Regions from separate parts of the Janthinobacterium sp. HH106 genome, predicted to be linked through region 1. Evidence: predicted binding sites of a transcription regulator. Region 1 holds the regulator's gene; the other holds the start of a gene.
What was found. Region 1 encodes LexA, which represses DNA repair genes until DNA is damaged. Its sites were predicted from a motif close to ACTGTATNNNNATACAGT; they were not measured.
Positions count from the first base shown of each region.

Region 2: the regulator LexA is predicted to act here: its motif matches at 8,263-8,280, upstream of dinB (DNA polymerase IV).

Region 1 covers NZ_LRIC01000040.1:17,465-27,256, forward strand. The annotation lists gene JAB8_RS15680 (SPOR domain-containing protein) at 1-52, shown strand, start outside; gene JAB8_RS15685 (CvpA family protein) at 73-561, shown strand; gene purF (amidophosphoribosyltransferase) at 600-2,123, shown strand; gene JAB8_RS15695 (cystathionine gamma-synthase family protein) at 2,167-3,408, shown strand; gene lexA (transcriptional repressor LexA) at 3,626-4,261, opposite strand; gene JAB8_RS29105 (hypothetical protein) at 4,294-4,494, shown strand; gene rpsF (30S ribosomal protein S6) at 4,537-4,926, shown strand; gene priB (primosomal replication protein N) at 4,947-5,246, shown strand; gene rpsR (30S ribosomal protein S18) at 5,272-5,562, shown strand; gene rplI (50S ribosomal protein L9) at 5,590-6,045, shown strand; gene JAB8_RS15725 (replicative DNA helicase) at 6,181-7,566, shown strand; gene JAB8_RS15730 (DUF47 domain-containing protein) at 7,660-8,286, shown strand; gene JAB8_RS15735 (inorganic phosphate transporter) at 8,326-9,339, shown strand; gene JAB8_RS15740 (MBL fold metallo-hydrolase) at 9,386-9,792, opposite strand, start outside.
Region 2 covers NZ_LRIC01000066.1:891-10,682, reverse strand. The annotation lists gene JAB8_RS24890 (D-2-hydroxyacid dehydrogenase family protein) at 1-410, shown strand, start outside; gene JAB8_RS24885 (L-asparaginase) at 398-1,171, opposite strand; gene JAB8_RS24880 (asparaginase domain-containing protein) at 1,354-1,839, shown strand; gene JAB8_RS30060 (PEP-CTERM sorting domain-containing protein) at 2,041-2,718, shown strand; gene JAB8_RS24870 (TonB-dependent receptor) at 3,195-5,918, shown strand; gene JAB8_RS24865 (recombination-associated protein RdgC) at 6,054-6,950, opposite strand; gene dinB (DNA polymerase IV) at 7,068-8,222, opposite strand; gene JAB8_RS24855 (S9 family peptidase) at 8,385-9,792, shown strand, end outside.

The sequences.
Region 1 (9,792 bases):
GCGCGCCAAGTTGCAAAAGCTGGGCCTGGGCGGCTCTCTGGTGCCGGCGTGATGTTGCAAGGCTGAATGCGCGTGACGATCTTCGATTACCTGGTGCTGTTCGTGCTGGTGACTTCCGTGCTGATCAGCATGATGCGCGGCCTGGTCAAGGAAATACTGTCCCTGGTCAGCTGGATCGTGGCGTTCGTCATCGCCAATGCCTATGGCGCCACCCTGGCGAAATTTCTGCCGGAAGCCGTGCCGGGCGAAGCGATCCGTTTATTGCTGGCTTTCGTAGTGCTGTTCATCGGCGTGCGCATTTTGATGGGATTGCTGTCCATGACGGTTGACGCGCTCGTCAAGGTGACAGGCCTGAGTCTGGCCGACCGCACCCTGGGCAGCCTGTTCGGCGTGGCGCGGGGCCTTGTGATCGTGCTGACCGCCGTCATCTTGTGTGGCATGACTTCCATACCGCAGCAGCCATTCTGGAAAAACGCGCTGCTCAGTCCGCTCGCGGAACAGGGCGCGCGCGCCATCAAGCCTTATCTGCCTGCCGCTTACGCGCAGCATGTGAAATTTTGAATTTTTTTAAAATCAGTAGCACAGTTTAGGAGCACACCATGTGTGGCATCGTCGGCGTCGTTTCCCATCAACCTGTCAATCAATTGCTCTATGATGCATTGTTGCTCCTGCAACATCGCGGTCAGGACGCGGCAGGGATTGCGACCAATCACAGCAGTATGTTTTCCATGCACAAGGCCAACGGCCTCGTGCGAGACGTCTTCCGCACGCGCAACATGCGTTCGCTGCAAGGCACGACGGGCATCGGCCATTGCCGCTACCCGACGGCCGGTTCGTCGAGCGAAGAGGAAGCACAGCCGTTCTATGTGAATGCGCCGTTCGGCATCACCCTGGCGCACAATGGCAACCTGACCAACTGGGAACAGTTGAAGCTGGAAATGTTCAAGAACGACCGCCGCCACATCAATACCGATTCCGATTCGGAAGTGCTGCTCAACGTGCTGGCGCATGAAATCCAGGAAGCGACGACGGGCCTGAACCTGGACCCGGAAGCCATCTTCAAGGCCGTGACCGTGCTGAACCGTCGCGTCAAGGGCGGCTATGCCGCCGTCGCGCAAATCGCCGGCGTCGGCTTGCTGGCCTTCCGCGACCCGCACGGCATCCGCCCGCTGTGCCTGGGCATCAATGAAACGGAGCAGGGTCCCGAATACCTGATCGCTTCCGAATCCGTGGCCCTGGAAGGCATGGGCTTCCGCTTCGTGCGCGACATCGGTCCCGGCGAAGCCGTCTTCATCGATGCCGACAAGAAATTGCACAGCGCCCAGTGCGCCGACAATGCCAGCCTGAACCCCTGCGTGTTCGAATTCGTCTACCTGGCCCGTCCCGACTCCGTCATCGACGGCGCCTCCGTGTACGCCACGCGCCTGAAAATGGGCGAATACCTGGCCGAGAAGATCCGCGCCGAATTGCCAGGCGTGCATATCGACGTGGTCATGCCGATTCCCGATTCCTCGCGTCCGGCCGCCATCCAGCTGGCCATGGCGCTGAACATCGAATACCGCGAAGGCTTCATCAAGAACCGCTACATCGGCCGCACCTTTATCATGCCGGGCCAGGCGGCGCGCAAGAAATCCGTGCGCCAGAAGCTCAACGCGATCCCGTCCGAATTCAAGGATAAAGTGGTCTTGCTCGTCGACGATTCCATCGTGCGCGGCACCACCAGCCGTGAAATCGTGCAGATGGCGCGTGAAGCGGGCGCGACGAAAGTCATCTTCGCCTCGGCCGCGCCGCCCGTCATCTATCCGAACGTGTACGGCATCGACATGCCGACGCGCGACGAGCTGATCGCCTACGGCCGCACGACGGAAGAAGTGTGCCGCGAAATCACGGCCGATTACCTGGTCTACCAGGATATCGGCGCGCTCAAGCAGGCGATCGCCGACGTCAACCCGGCCCTGACCAACTTCGAGGCCTCGTGCTTCGACGGCGTCTACGTGACGGGCGACGTGTCGCAGGAATACCTGGACCGCCTGGAATATGCGCGCCACCATCCGAAGGCGGCAGCGCCCGAAGATACGCCGCGTTCCCAGCTGAACCTGAACCTGGCAACGACAGAAGCGTAATTATCTTGCCCGGCTAGCGCCGGGCTTTTTTTGCTCCGCGATCATGAACGATAAAAAAAACTACGGCTTTACCACCACCATCCTGCATAACGACCGCCGCAAGGGCATCGAGCATGGTTCGCTGCACAAGCCCGTGCACACCTCCGTCGCCTTCGGCTACGGCGATGCGCGCCAGCTCGCTTCCGTATTCCAGGGCAAGGAACCCGGTTTCCGCTATGGCCGCCAGGGCAACCCCACCGTGTCCGCGCTGGAAGACAAGGTCAACAAGATGGAAGACGGCGTGGCGACCTTGTGCTTCGCCACCGGCATGGGCGCCATCGGCGCCGTGGTGCAGTCGCTGCTGCGCGCGGGCGACCATGTCGTCTCGTCGGCCTTTTTGTTTGGCAACACCAACAGCCTGTGGCAAACGGTGACGGGGCAGGGCATCGCCGTATCCTTCGTCGACGCCACCGAGGTGGCCAACGTGGCGGCCGCCATCACGCCTGCCACGCGCATCGTGTTCGTGGAAACCATCGCCAATCCGCGCACGCAGATCGCCGACCTGAAAAAAATCGGTGACCTGTGCCGCGAAAAGGGCATCTTGTACATCGTCGACAACACGATGACGACGCCGTATTTGTTCCGCCCGAAAGCCGTGGGCGCGGGCCTCGTGGTCAATGCCTTGACGAAATCCATCGGCGGCCACGGCAATGCGCTGGGCGGCAGCTTGACGGACACGGGCGTGTTCGACTGGACGCAGTATCCGAATATTTTCGAGAATTACAAGAAGGCGGCGCCCGCGCAGTGGGGCATCGCGCAGATCCGTGCCAAGGCCTTGCGCGACTTCGGCGCCTCGCTGGGTCCGGAAGCTGCGCATCATATCGCCGTCGGCGCGGAAACCATGGCCTTGCGCATGGACCGCACCTGCTCGAACGCCCTGGCGCTGGCCACCATGTTGCAGGCCGACCCGAGAGTGGCGGCCGTGCACTACCCGGGCTTGCCGTCGCACCCGCAGCACGCCTTGGCGAGCGACCTGTTCCGCAGCTATGGTTCGCTGTTCAGCTTTGAATTGAAGGATGGCATCGATTGCTTCGATTTCCTCAATCGTTTGAATCTGGCTATTCCCGCGAGCAACCTGGGCGACACGCGTACCCTCGTCATTCCCGTCGCCCACACGATCTTCTATGAGATGGGCGCCGAGCGCCGCGCCAGCATGGGCATCGCCGAATCGCTGATCCGCGTCTCCGTCGGTATCGAGGATGAGGTGGATCTGCTTGAGGATTTCCGCCAAGCACTCGATGTATAAGTCGCCGGACAAATGAAAAGGGCCGCAACAGTCATGCTGTTGCGGCCCTTTGTTTTTCGCCGTTCAATGGTAATGTCTTCGTGCCTTCAGAAACCGTAGCGAGCAAGTCCAATATCGGGTTGAGTAGCGGAGCTGTACATTGTACGGGGGCGCCCAGCTAGCGAGCAACGGATGCCCGAGAGTGGGCTGCGCAGTAGGTTTATGAGGGCGCGCTCAATCAGTGCCAGCTGCGCATCAAGCCGACTGCTAAGCCTTCCAGGGCAAATTCATCTTCCGGCGACACGGTGATGACCTTGAAATCGGGGTTTTCCGGCAGCAATTCGATGACGGAACCCGTCTTCTTGTAGCGCTTGACCGTGACTTCGTCGCCGATGCGGGCCACGACGATCTGGCCATTCTTGGCGCTGTCGACCTTTTTGACGGCCAGTAAATCGCCATCCATGATGCCGGCGTCGCGCATGGACCAGCCGCGTACCTTCAGCAGGAAGTCGGGCTTGGCCGAAAACAGGGCGGGGTCCACGTTGTAGCTCGCTTCCAGGTTTTCCTGGGCAAGGATGGGCGAACCGGCGGCCACCCTGCCGATCAGGGGCAGCGACATCAGCAGTGCCGCCGGCACTTTCGATGGCGGCGCTTCGGCTGCCGCGCCGATCAGGCGGATGCCGCGCGAGGTGCCGGGCGAAATCTCGATCGCGCCCTTGCGGGCCAGGGCCTGCAAATGCTCCTCGGCCGCATTGGCCGATTTGAAACCCAGTTCATTGGCAATTTCGGCACGGGTGGGAGGAAAGCCCGTGTTTTCAATCGCGTCCTTGATCAGGTTCAGGATTTGTTCTTGTCGTGCTGTCAGCTTGATCATGAGCGGTGGGTGCATACTAAAATGCTGTCTATATGAACAGTCTGTATTTTTGTACAGTATCGCCCACTATGCAAGGGGATTTCCGTGTTTTCGGCGAATTTCGCAAGAAATACTTGTTCCCGGTCGAAAAGCACGGTGGTCCGCGGGCTTTTCGGGTGCTGGCGCAAGCAATGATTGAAACGTTTGCAAAAGGCGGTTATAATCTTCGGCTGACCTTCCCACACCCGTCTTGACGCCGGGGTGGGCGATTATCAATCCGACCTGAAGGAGTTTGCATGCGTCATTATGAAATAGTCTTTATCGTCCATCCGGACCAAAGCGAGCAAGTGCCCGCGATGATCGAACGCTACAAAGCCAGCGTAACCACCCGCGGCGGTTCGGTTCACCGCGTGGAAGATTGGGGCCGCCGTCAAATGGCTTACTCGATCCAAAAGCTGCCTAAAGCACACTACATCTGCCTGAACATCGAATGCGACAACGAGACCCTGGTCGAGTTGGAAACAGCATTCAAATTCAATGATGCCGTGTTGCGTCACCTGACCGTTAAAATGAAGAAAGCTGAAACAGCTCCTTCGCCGATGATGAAATCGGTACAACGCGAAGACGCGGCCAAAAGCCACCGCACCGAAGCACCAGCAGCCGCTCCAGCCGCAGCAGCAGCTTAATTCTTGACCAGGATCGTGCGCTGAACCAGCTACAAGTCACCGCCATCATTGCCGAGCGCGAAATATTGCGCTATACCCCGGCAGGGCTGCCGATTGTGAATGCAGTATTGCAACACAGTTCGCAGCAGATGGAAGCAGGGATTGCCCGTTTGACCGAGTTTGATGTTGCCGCGCTAGCCGCTGGCGAAATTTCAGGCCGGTTCAGTCAGGCAAGCTTGGGCGGGGTGTATCAGTTCACGGGTTTCCTGGCCAGGAAGAGCCGCAACAGCAAGAGTTTGGTGTTTCACATCATTGATTTTAGTGCAGTCAATTCTGACTAGCGCATTTTAGATACAGGAGCCTGACATGGCATTCGGTAAAAAGTTCGACAAAAATAAGCTCAAGCTTAAAGAAAAACGCAAACAGCAAAACCCTTTGTTCAAACGTAAGAAGTTCTGCCGCTTCACGGCAGCTCACGTTGAGCAAGTCGACTACAAAGACGTCGACACGCTGAAAGACTTCGTCCAGGAAAACGGCAAGATCATGCCAGCACGCCTGACCGGTACCAAAGCGCACTACCAGCGCCAAGTCGACACCGCAATCAAGCGCGCTCGCTTCCTCGCGCTGCTGCCATACACCGATCTGCACCACGCTTAATCGGTCAGATATTCCTGGAGAAGAACTATGCAAATCATTCTGTTAGAAAAAGTTGTAAACGTCGGTAACCTCGGCGAAGTCGTCAAAGTCAAAGACGGTTACGCACGTAACTTCCTGATCCCGCAACGCCTGGCACGTCGTGCTACGGCAACCGCTGTGGCTGAATTCGAAGTCAAGCGCGCCGAACTGGAAAAAGCTGCTGCCGCCAAACTGGCCGCATCGCAAGCCCAGGGCGAAAAACTGAGCGGCCTGACCGTTCAAGTTGCTCAAAAAGCTGGCGTCGATGGCCGTCTGTTCGGTTCCGTCACCAACTTCGACATCGCTGAAGCGCTGACCAAGCAAGGTTTTGCTGTTGAAAAAGCACAAATCCGCATGCCTACCGGCCCGCTGAAGATCGTTGGCGAGCACAACGTTTCGGTTGCTCTGCACACCGACGTGGTCGTGGAAGTTGTTATCGCTGTCGTTCCAGACGCGAACGCGTAATCGTCTGCGGGCCTGGCCCGCAAGCGCTGCCGCACTATGAAAAGCCGGGTTCGCCCGGCTTTTTTGTGGCCTTTTTTTCGCTCATTTTCAGCCCTTTATTTTTGCCGGCACGCCGAAGCGGGTATAATTCGCGCCATGAACGCCCCCTCTGATCCGCAACTGGATTCCCTCCGTATTCCGCCGCATTCGATCGAAGCAGAACAATCCGTTATCGGTGGTCTGCTGCGCGACAATGCCGCCTATGACCGCATCGCCGACTTCATGCATGCGGAGGATTTCTATCGCTATGACCATCGCATCATCTTCGAGCAAATCGTCAAGATGGTTAACGCTTCCAAGCCAGCCGATGTCATTACTGTTTTTGAAACCCTGACCCAGCTCGGCAAGGCCGATGACGTGGGCGGACTCGCTTACCTGAACGCCATGGCGCAAAACACGCCATCGGCCGCGAACATCCGGCGCTATGCCGAGATCGTGCGCGACCGCGGCGTGCTGCGCAAGCTCATTACCGTCGCCGACGATATCTCCGGCACGGCCTTCAGCCCGCAAGGCAAGGAAGTCAAGCAGATGCTTGACGAGGCCGAATCGAAGATTTTCGCCATCGCCGAAGAAGGCGCGCGCGGCGCCCAGGGCTGGACCGCCATCCAGCCCCTGCTGACGCAGGTGGTCGAGCGCATCGACGAACTGTACAGCCGCGACAACCAGAGTGAAATCACGGGCGTGCCCACCGGTTTCATCGACCTCGACCGCATGACCTCGGGTCTGCAGCCGGGCGACCTGGTGATCGTGGCGGGCCGTCCGTCGATGGGCAAGACGGCGTTTTCCGTCAACATCGGCGAAAACGTGGCCATCGACAGCGGCTTGCCCGTGGCCGTGTTCTCGATGGAGATGGGCGGCGCCCAGCTGGCCATGCGTATGCTCGGCTCCGTCGGACAGCTGGACCAGCACCGCCTGCGCACGGGCCGCCTGAACGACGAAGACTGGCCGCGCCTGACGAATGCAATCCAGAAGATGAACGACGCGCAGTTGTACATCGATGAAACGCCGGCGCTCAACTCGATCGAATTGCGCGCCCGTTCGCGCCGTTTGTCGCGCCAGTGCGGCAAGCTGGGCCTGATCATCGTCGATTACTTGCAGCTGATGTCGGCCAATACGCCGGGCGACAACCGCGCCACGGAGATTTCCGAGATTTCGCGTGGCTTGAAAGGCCTGGCGAAAGAACTCGGTTGCCCCGTGATCGCGCTGTCACAGTTGAACCGCTCGCTGGAACAACGCCCGAACAAGCGTCCCGTGATGTCCGACTTGCGCGAATCGGGCGCTATTGAGCAGGATGCCGACGTGATCCTGTTCATTTACCGCGACGAGGTGTATAACCCCGACTCGCCGGACAAGGGGACGGCCGAAATCATCATCGGCAAACAACGTAACGGTCCAATCGGCAGCATCCGCCTCACCTTCATGGGGCAGTACACCAAATTTGGCAATTACAGTGGTGGCCTGGCGCTTTACCAAGGCGACTAAGACTCAGCAGCACTGATATTCCATTGGCCGCCCCCTCATACGGGGCGGCTTTCTGTAGTAAATAACACGACTCAATGCTTAACGGAGAATGACATGTTTGGACGCTTGATGCCCACTGAGGGCAAGTTTTTTGAATTGTTTAACCAGCACGCGGAATTGTGCGTCAAGGGCGCGAAAGAGATGCTCGGCCTGATGACCAATTTCGACGACCTGGAAAACCGCGTGCATGCGATCGAAAGCATCGAGAAACAGGCGGACAAAGTCACCTACGCCACCGTGGAAATGCTGCACAAGACCTTCATCACGCCGATCGACCGCGACGACATCCATCAGCTGATCACGCGCCAGGACGATATCCTCGACCTGCTGGAAGATGCGGCGCAAACCGTTTCGCTGTACGACCTGAAGGCCGTCACGCCGGAAGCCAAGCGCCTGGCCGAACTGGTGCTGGCCTGTACCGAGAAAGTGCGCGACGCCGTCGCCATGCTGCACAATATGGACAACTCGCGCAAGATCGTCGCCATCTGCGAAGAGATCGACCGCCTGGAATCGGACGCCGACCACGTGATGCGCGCCGCCATGTCCAAGCTGTTCCGCGACGAACCGGATGTGCGCAACCTGATCAAGCTGAAAGCGATCTACGAAATTCTGGAAACCGTGACCGACCGTTGCGAAGATGTGTCCAATATTATCGAAGGCATCATCGTCGAAAACGCGTAAGCGTTGGGCCTGTCCTGAACCAGAATCAGAAAAGAAACTATAATGACCATACAAATCAGCATCTACGTGCTAGGCCTGTTGATCGTCCTCGCGCTGCTGTTTGACTTCATGAACGGCTTCCACGATGCCGCCAACGCGATTGCCACGGTGGTCTCGACGGGCGTATTGAAACCGCAGACCGCGGTTGCCATGGCCGCCACGTTCAACTTCGTCGCCATCTTCGTGTTCCACCAGCTGACCGTGGCCGCCACGGTGGGCAAGGGCACCATCGACCCGGCCGTGATCGACCAGTACGTGATCTTCGGCGCGCTGATGGGCGCCATCTTCTGGAATTTGTTTACCTGGTACTACGGCATTCCCTCGTCGTCCTCGCACGCCCTGATCGGCGGCCTGGTGGGCGCCGCTGTCGCCAAGTCCGGCACGGGCGCGCTGGTCGCGGCCGGCCTGTGGAAAACCGTGGCCTTTATCGTCATCGCCCCCGTGCTGGGCTTCGTGTTCGGCTCCATCATGATGCTGATCGTGTCGTGGATTTTTGTCCGTTCGACGCCGCGCAAGGTCGACAAGTGGTTCCGCCGTTTGCAACTGGCATCGGCAGCCGCCTACAGCCTGGGCCACGGCGGCAACGATGCGCAAAAAACCATCGGCATCATCTGGATGCTGCTGATCGCGGCCGGCTACTCGAACGTGAACGACCAGATGCCGCCGATGTGGGTCATCATCTCGTGCTACACGGCCATCAGCTTCGGCACCCTGTTCGGCGGCTGGCGCATCGTCAAGACCATGGGCCAGAAGATCACCAAGTTGAAACCCGTCGGCGGCTTCTGCGCCGAAACGGGCGGCGCCATCACCCTGTTCGTCTCGACGGCGCTGGGCATTCCCGTGTCGACCACGCACACGATCACGGGCGCCATCGTCGGCGTCGGCTCGGCGCAAAAAATGTCGGCCGTGCGCTGGGGCGTGGCGGGCAATATCGTCTGGGCCTGGATCTTCACGATTCCCGCATCGGCCTTCGTCGCCGCAGTCGCCTGGTGGATTGGCCACCACATCATGTAATGGATAGCCAACGCCAGTAAAAAGGGAGCCTTGCGGCTCCCTTTTTTTATGCGCCGGCCAGTTCCACCGTCAGCCCCTCGCTGGCGAGGAACACCTGCAGGCCGGCCAGGCGGCTCGCATAGCGGCCCATCACGTCGGCAAACACGGCTTCGAGCTGCTCGTCGCTGCGGGTCGGTTCGTGGTGGGTGCAGTACAGGTGCCGCGCGCCGCAGCGCAGGGCCAGGTCGAAGGCGGCGTCGAAGGTGCCGTGGCCCCAGCCCTGCTTGCCCGGGTATTCTTCGCGCGTGTACGAGCAATCCATGATCAGCGCATCGACGCCGGCCACCAGCGCATCGATGCCGGCCTGGCGCTGCGCATTGCGCGCCGCGCAGGCCGCATGCTCGGCGTGGCCGGGCGGATGCAGGTTGTAGAACGGTTCATGGTCGCCGCTGAAAAACAGCGAGGCGCCGCCGC
Region 2 (9,792 bases), on a different contig from region 1:
TCTTCGAGCAGGCCGACGTGCTGAGCTTGCATCTGCGCCTGTCCGACAAGACACGCGGCCTGGTCACAAGCGAGGATCTGGCGCGCATGAAGCCGACGTCCCTGTTCGTCAACACGAGCCGCGCCGAGCTGGTGGCCGATGGCGCGCTGGAAGCGGCACTGCCACAAGGGCATCCGGGCGCCGCCGCGCTCGACGTGTTTACGGACGAGCCGCTGCCGCCAGGCTCGCCGCTACTGCTGCTGCCGAACGTGCTGGCCACGCCACACCTGGGCTACGTCGAGCGTGACAGCTATGAGCTGTATTTCCGCTACGCCTTGCAAAACATCGTCGATTTTACGCAGAATCAATGCACGCGCCTGCTCAATCCCGAAGCATTGCAGCATGCGCGCCAAGCCCCTCAGGAGCGCTGAAAGCCCTTGATCAGGTCGGGCTCGCCCGAGATGCGGATGGCGGGCGCCGACAGCACGTGCCGGCCGCGCCACAGGCCGGTCCAGCCGGGCGGCCAGGGAATATCAGGCCCACTGTACGGCGCCACGCCGGCGCGCACGGCCACGACCGGCACGGGCGGCATGTCTTGCAAGGGTTCGCCTGGCGCGCGCTGCATGTCCAGGCTGTACATATAATGGGGTAATAATGCATCGCAGACGCGGCCAAACCACTCGCTATGGTCGTCGTCGCGCCCCAGCGCCTGCGCCAGGCCTTGCGGATCAAAACGGGCCAGGGCATCGATCAGCTCGCCAGTGGAAGCGCCGGGAGAGTCTCCCCAGCCCATCACGGGATTGACGTTGTAATCGGCGCCCGAGCCATACCAGCCTTCGCGCCAGGGACGCTGCATCCAGTCGCGCGGCCCCGTAAACAAATGCCAGCGCCAGTGCAGCCCGGATGGCTTGGGCCAGGAATACAGATACAGTTTTTGATAGCCGGCCTGGTGCAGTGCGCGCACCATGGCCATCAGGCGCGCATGCGGCATGCGGTCAGGCGGCGCGCGGCGAAACAGGATCGCTTCGCCATCGGCAAACTGCACGTCGTCGGTCGACAGGTTCAGGTCCAGGGTCCGCGCTTCGCTGCCGAAACGGGCGGCGATCCAGCCCGTCAGCAAATTGACGGACGTGATCACCCCATAACCGCGGTGGCGGTGAAAAATGACGGTGCCGGGAGCGAGCGCTTTCATACGGAGTCGGGGGGGGGGGGCTGGCAAACAAAGAAACCAGTGTACTCACAGATAGCCAAATTTTCCAGATGCGGCGCAAGCGCAGGCGGCAAGCACGCCGTCCCATCCGCAGCGTCATTCACGCAAGGGCGGCAATCCACGATATCATGCGCGTCATTCTCCACTGACATCGTGACCACATCATGACATTGCGCATACTCGCCACCGGCGGCACTTTCGACAAGCACTACAACGAATTGAACGGTACCCTGGGCTTTTCCGACAGTCATTTGCCGGCAGCGATTGCCCGCGCGCGCATGACGGCGCCCGTGGCGCTGGAGCAATTGCCACTGCTGGACTCGCTCGACATGCAGGATGCGGACCGCCAGCGCGTGCTCGCCTCGTGCCGCGCGGCACAAGAAAAAGCCATCGTCATCATCCACGGCACCGACACCATGCGCGAAACGGCGCAAGTGCTGGGCGCGGCGAACCTGCAGCAAACGGTCATTTTGACGGGCGCCATGATTCCCTACGAAATCGACAACTCCGATGCCCTGTTCAACCTGGGCTTTGCGTGCGGCGTGGCGCAAACCTTGCCAGCCGGCGTCTACGTGGCCATGAATGGCCAGATTTTTGCATGGGACAATGTGCAAAAGAACCGCGCCGCCGGGGTGTTCCAGCCGCTGTGATGCAATTGCACTGCGGCAACGTCGCAGCGCAACAACAAAATGGCATGGCAATATTTCTACGAGGATAAGGAATACCCACATTAATTCCCGCGTGGAAATATTGCAAGCAAAAAAGCAATATATTTGTTCATAATTACAATTATTTCTCATGCTTCAATGCTATATTTGGCTCATCGACTAACCCTTTTTCGGGAATTCCTCATGACCAAGCGCAAATCGGCTGTACAACTGTTCCAACTGGGCGCCATTGCCGCCGCGTTTGCGCTGAGCGGCACCGCCCACGCGACGACCAGCCTCACCAATGAATATACGGTAACGGCATCGGCCACGGCCGCAGGCGCGAACACGTGGACCTTCGATTACAGCGTCTTGAACAATAACCAGGGCATCGGCGGCCAGACGGGCCTGGACGGTTTCACGATTTTCGTTCCTGTCTCCGCCACGCTGGTCGGTTCCACCGCCCCTGCACCACTGAACGGCGCCCCCGGCTTCTGGTCGCAAGGTGCCAGCGCCCAGCTCGATCTGGGCGGCGACGGCTCGCAAAACCTGGTGGCGCCATCGGGCTACGCGGCCTACACCTGGTGGGGCCAATATACGCAGTCCGTGTACACGCCAGGCTCGACCGCCAACTTCAGCATTACCCTGAGCAATGTTGCCGTCGGCGCCAACACGGTCGGCATCAGCACCTATTTCGGCTATGGCGCCGCTACTGCACAATCTGCCAGCAACCAGTATGGCAATTACTCTACCTTTACCGGTACTTTCGCTTCACCGGTGGCCGCAGTGCCTGAACCGGAAACATACGCCATGCTGCTGGCCGGTCTCGGCCTGGTCGGCTTCATGGCACGCCGCAGAAAAACAGGCAAGCACAGCGCCTGATTTCCACTCTGCAGCACCTCGACAAGCCCGCTTTCAGCGGGCTTTTTTTACATTTTTTTACTTTGCATAAATTCTGCAATACAACATTTTTCATCTAATTATTGCTGGCAAAACATCGAATTGCCAATACAATAATTTTATGTTGCAAAAAAACGCCATTGATCATTTTTAAAAACGCAGATATTTATAAATATAAAATCTATATTTAACATTTAAATCAAATATTCTTCAGTATCTCGAATTTATTGCCAAATCCGACACGGTTGAGGTGCATTTTTTCTTGCTGAGACGACATAATGTTTGCCTCGACAAGTCAAAAGTGCATTTATAACAATATTGCGCTAAGTAGTCTTCCACCTCCCACCGACGTGGTTCCGCCTACCGTACACGAGCACCGCTGGGCATCTACCCGATGACCAGAACGGTGCTCGTGTACTGCTTGTCGTTATTAAAACTACTACGGAGTAATTGTTACAATGGCATTTAAAGAAAAGATTGGCGTACGCAGCGTACGCCTGGCCCTGACCGTCCTGGCAGGCAGCGTTTTGTTCTCCGGCCAATCCATGGCGGACGAAGCAATTCAAAAAGTTGAAATTACCGGTTCGAGCATCAAGCGTATCGCTGTCGAAGGCGCCTTGCCTGTACAGCGCCTGTCGCAAGAAGCGATCGCCAAATCGGGCGCCACTTCGGTTGCCGACCTGATCCAGGCCCTGCCGGCGATGCAAGGCTTCACCATCGGCGCCGTCGCCGCCGGTTCCGACTCGGGCGGCAATACCAGTGCTTCGCTGCACGGTATCGGCGAAACCTACACCCTGGTGCTGTTGAACGGCCGCCGCATCGCGCCACAAGGTTCCGGCACCACGGTCAACCTGAACGCCATTCCGATGAGCGCCGTTGAACGCGTCGAAATCCTGACCGACGGCGCTTCGGCACTGTACGGCTCGGACGCCATCGCCGGCGTACTGAACTTCATCCTGAAGAAAAACCAGCAAGGCGCCACCCTGGAAGCCACCTACGGCGGTCCGGAAGACAAGGGCGGCAACGCCTGGAACACCAGCGTCACCTACGGTTTCGGCGACCTGGACGAAGACCGTTTCAACGTGCTGTTGTCGTACCGCCATGACGAGCAATCGAAACTGCGCGCCACCGACCGCACGTTCGCCGCTACCTCGTATGTGCCGTTCAGCCGCAACGGCAATAACTACATCTGGGACCGCACCAGCACATCGGCTTCGCCAGCAGGCGCCACGGTTGCCTACAAGAGCGGTGCGCCATCGACCGCGTTTTCGCCTTACCTGGCTAAAAATGGCAATTGCCCTGAAGGTTTCGACGTCACCACCGCCAATGCACGCGCTTGCGGCTTCGACACGGGTTCCACCGTGGAAATCGTGCCGCAATCGAAACGCGACAGCCTGTTTTCCAAAGCGACGTACAAGCTGAACGACAACCTGAATGCATTCGCCGAACTGGCCTACTCGCGCTACGACCTGACGGCGCGTATCGCCGCCAATCCGATCCCGATCGCAATCGCCAAGGACAGCGCGCTGTACAACACCTATGTGTCGCCCTACCTGACGCCAGCGCAACGTGCCGACGTCAAATCCGTGACGGCCAACTACCGCAGCACCGACTTCGGCCTGCGTGCCAGCAACACCATCACCGAAACCAAACACATGGTCGTCGGTGTGGAAGGCGAACTGGGCGCGTGGAACTTCGAAAGCGGCCTGACCTGGTCGCAAAACTCGATCGACGAGCGCTACACGGGCGGTTACCAGAAGAGCCAGGAATTCAAGAATATCCTGGCCAATCCGGACTTCAATCCTTTTGCTGCGACACAAAAGCCATCCGTGCAAGCACAGGTCGCTGGCGCGCAATTCGTCGGCTCCGTGCGCACCGCATCGACCACGATGCGCGGCATCGACACGCACGGCTCGCGTGAATTGTTCAGCCTGCCAGGCGGCAAGGCCAGCCTCGGTATCGGTGGCGACTACCGCACCTATACGTATGAGCAATCGCCAGGCGCCACCGGCGACGACATCTACAGCTTCAACACCAAGCCAGCCTACGACATGAGCCGCGACACCTACGGCGCCTTCGTCGAGTTGCTGGCACCGCTGACCAAGTCGTTCGAAATGACCGTCGGCGGCCGTTACGATGCTGTCAAGGCGATCGATGACAAGCTGAACAACAAAACTGTCGGCAAAAAAGACAGCGCCAATACCTACAAGGTATCGGCACGCTGGCAGCCGGTACAGACCGTGCTGATCCGCGGTTCCTACGGCACGGGCTTCAAGGCGCCAAGCATGCTGGACATCGCTCAGCCACTGGTCAACGCCGGCTTTACCGCCAAGAAATTTGACTGCCCATACCCAGGTAACGCACTGTGCCGCGCGGAAGCAACGCAATACAACGCGGTATCGCAAGGCAACCCGGATCTGCAATCGGAAAAATCGAAGCAGTTCACCCTGGGCTTCCGTGTCGAGCCTAGCTCGGCATTCTCGTTCGGCGCCGACCTGTGGGATGTGAAATTGCGCAATGCCGTGTCGGAAGTATCCGAAGAGCAAGCATTTGCCGATCCGGTCAAGTATGCATCGAGCTTCGGTGAATACATCGAACCATCGACCGGCATCGCTTACTACGCGTTCAAGAAACTGTCGGTCAACATCGGCAAGAAGGAATACCGTGGTATCGACTGGGATCTGTCCGCCAACCACAAGTTTTCTTTCGGCAAGCTGACCGCCCAATTGAGCGGTACGCACATGTTGCACGCCAACTACACCAAAGCCGGTAGCGACAATGTGTTCACCAGCAACATGAACTTCTTCGGCGACACCAACGAAGTCACGTTCCGCAACCTGATGAAGCTGACGACGACCCTGGACACGGGCCGCCTGAGCAACACGGTCACGGTCAACTACCGTAACGGCTACACCGATGCTCCCGCTACCGTGTACAACCTGGCGACCCAAAAAGAAGAGAAAAACTTCCGCCTGCAAGTACCGTCGTACACGACGTTCGACTGGCAAGCACGTTTCGCCTTTGACAAGCAAACCACGATCCGCGCAGGCATCAAAAACCTGTTCGACCGTGCACCTCCGCTGTCGCTGCGCGCTTCGTCGGGCCACCAGATCGGTTTCGACCCACGCTACGCCGATCCGATGATGCGTTCGTTCTACGTCACCGGCAACTACAAGTTCTAATTTGACGTGTTGAATTAGCTTGTCTGAAAAGCGCCTTGCACTTCACCGTGCAAGGCGCTTTTTTTATGCGCCGGCAAATTGCACAAGCGAAAAAAAAAGGAGCCGCAGCTCCTTTTCGTACCAGCATGACGGCTGTTACGCCGTCGCTTCGCCGCCTAATGCTTCGACCACGTCGGCCATCAGCTTGGAGAGCTCGCCCGTCATCAGCATCACGTCGCCGTCGAAACGCTCTTCGTCGTTCTTCGTGCTCGATTCCGTTTCCTTGATCACGTCGAGCGGCTTGACGCTCTTGATGGCCAAGGACTCCGTCAGCACGAACGAGATCTTGTCGTTCCACGTCATGGCCAGACGCGTGCACTGCTTGCCGGCCGCGATGTGGCGGCGCACGTCGTCCGCTTCCAGGGTGTGGCGCACGTAGCGCACGGTGGCCTTGCTCTCGCCCGTGGCGCGCAATTCCGTATCCATGTCGACCGTGAAGCCGGACGGCGCGTCGTCCGCCTGCAGCCACTCCGTCATCACCGCCACGGGCGAGCGCTGCACGCGCAGGCTTTCCAGCGGCAGTTTATCGACGGCTTTCAGCAGCAGCTTGATGACTTCATCGGCTTTCGCCGGGCTGGCGGCATCGACCACCAGCCAGCCATTGACGGGGTCGATCCACGTCCAGACATTGCTGCGGATGCTGAAGGCGCGCGGCAGCAGCTCGTCGGCCACGCGTTCCTTCAATTCCTTCATGGCCTTTTTACCAGGCGCAAAGCCTTGCGCTTCTTCCATCTCGGCGGCACGGGCCTTGGCCACCTGGTTGATGACGGTGGCCGGCAGCAGTTTCTTTTCCGTGCCCAGCAAGATCAGCATCTGCTTGTTGACCACGTGGACCAGGCCGCCGTTCGGGCGTGGCGTATCCCAGCCCTGGCGCATCAGATCCATGCTGGTCGCCGGCGTAAATTTGTTCGAGGACAAGGCCTCTTCCAGTTGTTCTGGCGTGTAAGCCCACGGTGCGGGCAGGCGGTAAATCTGAAGATTCTTGAACCACATAGTTTTTGTCTTCCGTTTGTTTCAGTAGTGCCAGGGGAACGCCATTCTACACTTTCGACACGGGAATGCCGTCAAAAACGCGGACTGGCGCGGGTTGTTGATGTATGGGGAATGCCGCTACAGGGCGGGAAACAGCTCCGCCTGGGCTGGCGCCTGCCGCGTCACGACGGCCGGATCGGACAAGGTCGAGATGCGCACGCCCAGCAGGCGGATTTTCTTGTCAAATGGCACGCGCCGCAAGCAGTCGCGGCTGGCGCGCAGGATGGCGGCGGCGTCCGCCGTGGCACTGGGCAGGGTGATGTCGCGCGTGACCGTGCTGAAATCCTCGAAGCGCAGCTTGATGCCCACCGTGCGCCCCGCCAGCGACTGCTTGTCGAGGTCGCCCGCCACGCGCGTGCACAGGCTTTCCAGCTTTTCCGACAGCGTGGCGCGGTCGCGCACCACCTGCAAGTCGCGCTCGAACGTCGTTTCGCGGCTGACGGACTTGGTTTCCCGGCTCGTCTGCACGGGCCGCTCGTCGATGCCCAGCGCCGCCTGGCGCAGCCAGCCCGTGTACAGGTCGCCGAACTGCGTGCGCAGCATGGCCATGTCGGCCCGCGCCAGCTCGCCGATGGTGATAATGCCCAGCGCTTCCAGCTTGGCCGTGGCTTTCGGGCCGATGCCATTGATCTTTTTCGCCGGCAAGGGCCACACGCGCGTTTCCACATCCTCGGGCGACAAAATGGTGAGCCCGTCGGGTTTTTCCAGGTCGGAACAGATTTTTGCCAGCAATTTGTTCGGCGCCAGGCCGATCGAGCACGACAGGCCCGTCGCCTCGAACACGGCCGCCTTCAGGCGCGCCGCCATGGCCGGTGCCTGCTCGCCGTATTCGGTCAGGTCGACATAGATTTCATCGATGCCCACGTTCTGGATGATGGGGCACAGCTGGGCCACGGCCTGCTTGAAGCGGGCCGAATACTCGCGGTAAGCCTCGAAATCGGCCGGCAGCAGGATGCTGTCGGGCGCCAGTTTCGCCGCCTTCATGATGCCCATGGCGGAAAACACGCCAAACTTGCGCGCCGCATAGGTCGACGTGGTGACGACGCCGCGCCCCACGTAATCGCGCATGCGCGCGAATTTCCGCGTGCCGTCTTCCTGCAACAGGGGTTGCTGCAGCCGGCCGCCGCCGATGACGACGGCTTCGCCGCGCAATTCCGGATATTTCAACAGTTCCACGGAGGCGAAAAAGGCATCCATGTCCAGATGGGCTATCCAGCGGCGCGGTTCAGGCAATGTAGGGGCAGATGTGGTCAAGGACACCTCGCGACGGGATACTGTAGTTATATACAGTATCGCTGGAAATGCCCATGGATGCAAGTTGAAACGCACGCGCTCCGCAGTTGCTTTCCTCAATAGCAAGATTACAATCCTGACACGACTATAAAAGGAGTTGCCTTGTCTACAGCACATCAAGCTTTGCGCCGCCTGGCCGTCTGCTCATCCATCCTGCTGTCCACGCTGGCGGCATCCGCGCTGGCCGCCGATGCCGCCGCCACCGCGCCGGTCGCCGCCAAGACGGCCTGGCAGGAAACGCGCCACGGCACCGTGGTTACGGACGACTACCGCTGGCTGCAAAAGAAGACCGATCCTGCCGTGATCGACTACCTGAATGCGGAAAACGCCTATACGGCGGCCGTCACGGCCCCGATCCAGCCGCTGGCCGACAAGCTGACTGCGGAAATCAAGGGACGCATGCAGGAAGTGGACCTGTCCGTGCCTGCGCGCCAGGGCAATTTCTACTATTACACGCGCACGGAAGCGGGCAAGCAGTATCCGATTCACTGCCGCCGCCCCGTCGGCACCAGCGGCGCCTACGATGCGCAGGCGCTTGAAGAAATCTTGCTGGATCAGAATCAACTGGCCGAAGGCCACAAATTTTTTGCCGTGCGCGCGTTTGCCATCAGCCCGAACGAACAATTGCTGGCCTACACCACCGACACGACGGGTTTCCGCCAGTACGCGCTGCATGTCAAGGATTTGAAGACAGGCAAGTTGCTGGGCGACAGCATGCCGCGCGTCACATCCCTGGCCTGGGCGGCCGACAACGCCACCCTGATGCTGACGCAGGAAGACGCCACCACCAAGCGCGCTGACCGCTTGTTCCGCCTGGCCTTGGGCGGCATGCCGCAGCAGGTCTATCACGAGCCGGTAGAGCAATTCGCCATCGGCGTGAGCCGCACGCGCGACCAGCGCTACTTTGTGCTCACGGCGCGCAGCACGGATACGAGCGAAGTGCTGCTGTTGCCAACGAGCCAGCCGCAAGGCAGTTTCCAGAGCGTACTGAAACGCGAAAAAGGCCACCGCTACGTCGTCGAACACCGCGACGGCCAGCTGTACATCCTGACCAACAAGGATGCGAAGAATTTCCGCGTCGTCAGCGCGCCATTGAGCACCCCGCAGCCGAAACACTGGAAACCCGTCGTGCCGCACAACAAGGATGCCGTGATCCAGTCCATCGACGTCTTCCAGGGCTATCTGGTGGTGATGGAAAAGGCGCGCGCCCTGAACCGCGCGCGCATCCTTGATTTTGCGCAAAAGAACTGGAAAACCGTGCAGTTCGACGACCCCGTCTACCTGGCCACGTCCGTCGGCACACCCGAGTTTTCGGCCACGCAATTTCGCATGTCGTACCAGTCGCCCGTCACGCCGCCCACCATCATCGATGTCGGCATGAAGGATGGCCAGCGCACGGTGCTGAAGCAGCAGGAAATCGTCGGCGGCTTTGACGGCAGCCGCTACACGACGCAGCGTCTGTGGGTGACAGCGCGCGATGGCGTGCAAGTGCCGCTGTGGGTCGTCTACA